2 linked regions of the Simiduia agarivorans SA1 = DSM 21679 genome follow. The protein of the gene in region 2 interacts with the protein of the main gene of each other region in a pairwise test. Links are inferred from orthologs where the notes say so. Each region holds a gene or a part of one and is shown on either strand. Other genes may lie near its edges.

Evidence for each region.
Region 1: the proteins of M5M_RS00260 (region 2) and M5M_RS09415 interact in binary tests that used the Escherichia coli proteins (3 or more experiments, as listed by UniProt). The link is inferred for Simiduia agarivorans SA1 = DSM 21679 from one-to-one orthologs.

What each region holds. Positions count from the first base shown.
Region 1 is NC_018868.3:2,107,256-2,110,529, reverse strand. Bases 19-2,970 are described here. They hold M5M_RS09415 (protein-disulfide reductase DsbD family protein), read right to left. Parts: upstream 2,416-2,970; coding sequence 622-2,415; downstream 19-621. Other genes in these bases: M5M_RS09410 (tetratricopeptide repeat protein), read left to right, coding at 2,641-2,970; aroQ (type II 3-dehydroquinate dehydratase), read right to left, coding at 19-286. In the rest of the region: more of aroQ, read right to left, coding at 1-18; more of M5M_RS09410, read left to right, coding at 2,971-3,274. UniProt on the Escherichia coli protein: Required to facilitate the formation of correct disulfide bonds in some periplasmic proteins and for the assembly of the periplasmic c-type cytochromes.
Region 2 is NC_018868.3:56,708-59,785, forward strand. What follows is about bases 314-3,069. They hold M5M_RS00260 (DsbE family thiol:disulfide interchange protein), read left to right. Parts: upstream 314-1,304; coding sequence 1,305-1,835; downstream 1,836-3,069. Other genes in these bases: M5M_RS00255 (heme lyase CcmF/NrfE family subunit), read left to right, coding at 314-1,299; M5M_RS00265 (lytic polysaccharide monooxygenase), read right to left, coding at 1,875-3,069. In the rest of the region: more of M5M_RS00255, read left to right, coding at 1-313; more of M5M_RS00265, read right to left, coding at 3,070-3,078. UniProt on the Escherichia coli protein: Involved in disulfide bond formation. Catalyzes a late, reductive step in the assembly of periplasmic c-type cytochromes, probably the reduction of disulfide bonds of the apocytochrome c to allow covalent linkage with the heme.

The sequences.
Region 1 (3,274 bases), 2.1 Mb from region 2 along the record:
GGATCGCGACCGCCAATAACGCATCGCGCAGCGCGATGCTGGTATGGGTAAACGCAGCGGGGTTGATCAGAATGAAATCCACATCCTCGCGCTTGGCGTCGTGAATGCGGTCGATCAGTTCATATTCGGCGTTGCTTTGCAGGGCTTGCAGGTGATGGCCGTCGCGCAGACAGCGTTCGGTCAGGCGCTGGTTGATGTCGGTCAGCGTGGTGCTGCCGTACACGCCAGGCTCGCGGGTGCCGAGTAAATTCAGATTTGGGCCGTGCAGTACAAGAATTGTCGCCATGCCGGAGAATTTCGTCACCTGGTTGATTCAAAATGACCCGATTCCCTGATCTGGCCGCGATCGTGCAACGAACGTCGGCAAAAGGGTCGGGAGCCGAAAATGAAGGGCGAGTGTGCCCCATTTGTGACTCCTTGTCCACGGGTTGCAGGTGAAAACCGTGAATTCTTACCTAATCGCTACCAGTTCGCAGAAGTTAGCATCAAAACGCTTGTTTTATTTGGGATTTGGTTGTCTGGAAGTGGGCAGAAGGCGACATGTTTGGCGAAAGTGGCTGCAGTTTGACAGCCAAAGCCCGCAAGATTTAAAAACTTGCAGGCTTTGGTGTTCAATTTCGCTTAATTTGTCTCTATCGCGCGGTAAAGTGCGTCGGTAAAGATTTCGGGCGTCAGCAGCTGCGGCAAAATCTCGGGTTTGGCCGCCGGATCTGCGGGGAACATCAGGTAGAGCGGCACGCCATTGCGTTGGTATTGCGCCAGCAGTGCAGTGATATCGGCATTGTATTTGGTCCAGTCAGCTTTCACTAACAGCAAATCCGCGTCAGCCACTTCAATCATCACGTCCTGCTGGCTGAACACCAGTTTTTCGTTGGCCAGGCAGGTCAGGCACCAGTCGGCGGTGACATTCACGAACAACGGCTGGCCGCTCTGGCGCAGTTGGCTGAAGCTGTCTTTGTCATAGGCTGTCCAGATGTCGGGGCTGTCGGCGTCTGCCAACGGCAGGATTACCGCGCTTGCCACGGCGGCGACGGCGAAGGCCCGGCCCAGCCAGTGCCGGCGTTTCCACGCCCACAACGCAAACCCGAGTGCCACCAGGCCACACAGTGCCAGCGCCAGTTGATCCGTGCTGGTCTGACGTCCCAACACCCACAGCAACCAGATGGCGGTCAGCAGCAGAGGGAAGGCCAGAATTTCCTTAAAGGTTTCCATCCAGGCGCCGGGTTTTGGCAGCCATTGGTGCAGGTTGGGTAAGTAGCACAAAGCCAGAAACGGCAATGCCATGCCGGTACCCAGGGCGGCGAACACGGTCAGGCTGACATAGGCGGGTTGGGTCATGGCGTAGCCCAGCGCGGTACCCATAAACGGCGCCGTACACGGGCTGGCCACCAGGGTGGCGAGACCACCGGTAAAGAAAGAACCCTTGAGTCCGCCTTTGCTGGCCAAACCGCTGCCCAGATTGGCAAGGCCGGAGCCAATTTCGATTGCGCCCAGCAGTGCCAGGCCCAGAATAAAGAACAGATAGACCAGTGCCAGTATCAGACCCGGTGTCTGCAGCTGAAAGCCCCAGCCCACCGCTTCGCCGCCGGCACGCACCAGCAGCAAGGCGGCTGCAATGGCGACAAAGCTGAGCACAACCCCCAGCGTGTAGGCCCAGCCATGCATTTGCCGGTGGCGGGCGTCCTCACCACTGGCGGCCAGCGAGAGCGCCTTGATCGACAGCACCGGGAACACACAGGGCATGAGGTTGAGGATGGCGCCACCCAACAAAGCGGCCAGCAGGGCAAATGCCCAGCTGCCTTCGGGCGCCGGAGTCGGGATTGATGCCGCTGGCGCGGATTCGGCAGCAACGGGTAGTTGTACGGCCACTTCGGTGAATTGGCCGGTGCTGGCGTCGAACAGGAAGCGTTGATTGCGCGGTGGGTAGCACAGGCCGGCGTCGGCGCAGCCCTGGGATTGGGTCAGGAGCTCGAAATCCTGCGTCAGATCCAAGGCGCCGGCTAATTCCAGCATCACACCGGAGTAATACACCTCGAGTTCTTTCTCGAAGTACTCGTCATATTTGTGTTTGCCGGCGGGCCACTGGGTACTCAGCGGGATGGTTTGACCGCCTTGGGCCGCCTGGAGGTTGAAGCGCTCCCGGTACAAGTAATAGCCGGGGCTTATGCGCCACTCCAGCGATAATTGCTGCCCCGTCACCAGCGGCACAGCCTGGTAGGCTTCTTCTACGGGCAGGAACTCGGGTTCGCTGCCGAGCCCGTCAGTGGTGAACTGGGCCTGGGCGGGCGCCATCGCCAACGTAAGCAGCAGGGTCAGCAGTATTGAAACTGGCGCGAGTGGGTGGCTTTTGGCACACTGTGCGCCCCTGTGAATCGTGCGGGTAATGAGTGCGAGCATAGGGATAGTGTCGTTCACCGGTACAAATGTCTATGTGGATGCCCGGGTGGGTCGGGCAGAAAAGAGGTCAAGGATAGCACCTGCCTCTGGTCAGCTGTGTGCTTCCCGTGGCGTTTTGTCGCTTTGGCAGTGGTTTTGTCGGATTGGTCAGTGCTTCAACGTGTTCCATTAACTCAAAAATCGTCGCCCGCAGCTGTCATCTTGTCAGCGGGCGCCACCTCCCGATGGTCTGATCGGCCGCGGGTGTGGATTGTTACAGCGCTGCTGGTGTTTCTGTCTGGCTGCGTGCCGCAATTGACGCAGCTGACCCAGTTGCAGCGGCCGGCACCTTTCGAGCCCTCTGCGGTTGAGCCGGAAAACCAGCTGTTGGAATACCTGGCGGCGGCGGACGAGGCGTTGGCGCGCGACCACCTGACCGTGCCTTTGCGCAACAGTGCGTTCGAGCTGTACCGCGGCGCATTGGTGCTGGACCCTGAAAACCCCCATGCCCGTCGTGGCTTGAGTATGATCTGCCGGCGCTACCTTGCGCTTGCCAATGCCGCCCTGTCCGAAGGTGACTACAAGCGCGCGCAACGGTACCTGCGCCGATTATTGCGCGTAGATCCACAGAATCCGGAGGCAATCGCACTGCGCCAGGCGCTGGCACAGCAGGAGCAGTTGGTGCTGGCCGGCGCCGCGCTGAATGAGTTGCCGCTACCGGTGGATGCCTTGTCATCGCGCGACCCCGGTTTGGTGGCTCAATTGCAAGGGTTGGCGTCCCAGCTGGTCAGGCACAAGGAGCGCATTGTGATCTACGCTCGCACAGACGCCGAGGCCCGCTGGGTCTATCAACAGCTCAAGCAGGCTCAGCCCCAGTTCCAGTTCAGCGCAACCACCG
Region 2 (3,078 bases):
TATTACGAACTCGGTTGGGGCGGTTGGTGGTTCTGGGACCCGGTGGAGAATGCGTCCTTTATGCCGTGGCTTGCCGGCACTGCGCTAATGCACTCACTGGCGGTGACAGAAAAACGCGGCGTGTTCAAAAGCTGGACACTGTTGCTGGCGATTTTCACTTTCTCGCTCAGTTTGCTGGGGACCTTTCTGGTGCGTTCCGGCGTGCTCACGTCGGTGCATGCGTTTGCCACCGATCCCGAACGCGGGTTGTTTATTCTCGCCTTCCTGTTAGTGGTGATTGGCGGTTCACTCACGCTTTATGCACTGCGGGCGCCGGCGGTTAAAAGTGCCACCAGCTTCGTAGGTATTTCGCGCGAATGGTTTTTACTGGCGAATAACATATTGCTGGTGGTGGTGCTGGCGACTGTGTTGCTGGGCACGCTGTATCCGCTGATAGCCGATGCCCTGGGCTGGGGCAAAATTTCCGTGGGCCCGCCTTACTTCAATAAATTTTTCATCCCGCTGATGGGGGTGTTGTGTATTCTGTTGGCGGTGGGGCCGCTCACGAATTACAAACGCAGCTCGGAAAAAGAACTGTTCCAGTGGTTGCGCTGGCCCTTCGTAGCGGCTGTTGTGCTGGGCGCCCTGGTGCCCTGGTTGTATGAAACGCCCTATGTCTGGCAAGCCAGTATTGCCGTATTCATTGCCAGCTGGATGGTGTTGGCCGCCGCGCGCGATCTGCGCAATAAAACCCGGCACAGTGCAACCCTGTGGGCGGGACTGAAAAAATTGTCCGTCAGTTACTTCGCCATGCATCTGGCCCATTTGGGCATGGCGGTCACGCTGATCGGTGTGGCTTTCGTGTCGCTCTATGCGGAAGAACGCGATGTGCGCATGTCGGCCGGTAAGTCTTTGGATATTGAAGGTTACCATTTCGAGCTCACCGAAATCCGCCAGGTGCGCGGCCCGAACTACCTGGCCGACGAGGCGGTGATTCTGGTCTCCAAAGGCGATGATCTGATCGCCGAAATGCGGCCCCAAAAACGCAAATACCTGAGTGGCGGCAACCTGATGACCGAAGCTGCTATCGATGCCGGTTTGTTCCGCGATTTGTATGTGGCCATGGGCGAACCGCTGGGCGATGGTGATTGGGCCATGCGGGTGCATTTCAAACCCTTTGTTCGCTGGATATGGTTGGGCGCGATATTCATGACGTTGGCGGGCATTGCCACGCTGTGGGATAAACGCTACCGCCTGCGCGTGGCGCAGAGTCGGCGTGAAGCCGGCACAGCAGTGCCCGGGCAAACACAAGGAGCCTGACCAGAATGCAACGGTTAAAGCTGTTTCTGCCGTTAATTATTTTTGCCGGCCTCGCACTCCTGTTCTGGCGTGGTTTGAGCCTGGACCCCAACGCCATGCCGTCGGCCTTAATCGATAAGCCCATGCCGGCCTTTTCATTGCCCACACTGGAAGACGAAGGCACGCCGGTGGATGAGTCCTTGTTCAAGGGCCAGGTGACGCTGTTGAATGTGTGGGCCACCTGGTGCGTGTCCTGCCGGGTTGAGCACCCGTTTCTGGTGAAGCTGGCAGAGCAGGGGGTGCGCATTGTGGGGCTGAATTACAAAGATGACCCCCGGGCCGCGCGGGAATGGCTGGTGAAACTGCACAACCCTTACGAGCTGTCGGTGATCGATGCAGACGGCCGGCTTGGACTGGACCTGGGTGTATTTGGTGCGCCTGAGACGTACGTTCTCGATAAAACCGGCACCATTCGCTACAAACACGTGGGCGTGGTGGACGACAGGGTGTGGCAAACCACACTTGGCCCGATCGTGGAGCAATTGAACGCCCAGTAGCCGGCCGGCTCCTGAGCGTTCAGGTTAATTACCCCACAATCAGAGGCAGCTGGCCGGCCCGATCTCGGTCCAATCGCTGCTGGTGCCCGGTTCCGATTGCGTCCACCAATTGGCGCGCCATTGCCGGCCGGCATGATCCACTTCGGCACCGGCCTGATAGGCTTTACCACTGATCCACACGTGCGGGATGTCGCTCAGCAAATCCCAGGTGTCGTTGGTTTGTGCCGGTTCACTGCCGGAATTCCACCATTTGGCTTTCCACACTAACTGCTGGTGCGCAACCACGCTGCCGGCGGTGTACACGTGGTGTGCTTCCCAGGCAGGATAGTTGCCCGCGTTGGGGTCGGTTTGGCTACAGCCTGGCGTTTGATTGTGTTTGATATCCACGCGAGCGCTGGCGCTGCTGTTCTGTAACCAGATTTCATTGGCCACCCGATTCTGGCTATCGAATACTATCTGCCCGTTGGCTTGCTGCATGCCCACCTGCACATCGCTGTAACGCTGATTTACGCGACCGGCCAACGCCTCTGCCCAGACACCTTGGTCACTGTTGGCTGAGCTGATGGCCAGGGTTTCAAACACCTGCTCCTGCCCATTGGCATCAAAAACCCGAAACCAGACCTCGTCACCCGGCTGTGCCACATCGGTGCTTTTTACAAAGTAACCGGCACTGATCCAGCTCGGCGGCGGGGTGGTGCCGCTGAAGCGGATATCCGAGCAGTTGTAGAATCCTTCACCGGCTTCGTCAGCCCGCTGCCAACGGGTAAACAGAATCGCATCGCCGTCGCGGCCGGCCGGCAGGTTCACGGGTACCTTGTACATTTTATGCCCGTTCATATTCACCACGGGTAGATTGCCGTGAGTGGCCACTAACTCCAGGTGATCCCATGCCAGCGTCTGTGTTGCCGGATTAAAACCCGGTTTGGTGACATAGACCTCCCAAAAGCTGGGGTTGTGCGGGGTGGATGCGTGAAACAGTAGATCGATCTGGCCACTGACCTGGGTGCGCTGCCAATCCGTGTGGGCCAGACTCATTCCCGCTTTACTGGCGTCGCCAGCGCCACAGAGATTGCCATCCTTGACCGTTTGCCTGACGGCGGCCGCGTTATTGTAGTCCACCACGTTTGCAGAAAACTCGTGGTGCTGGGTCAGCGGTGTGGCGCCCGAAACCTGAAAAGCGGCGCGGCACGCCGCGTTAGGGATGCCTGAACCGTCCGCCGGCCACCAGTAGCCGCCGTCATCC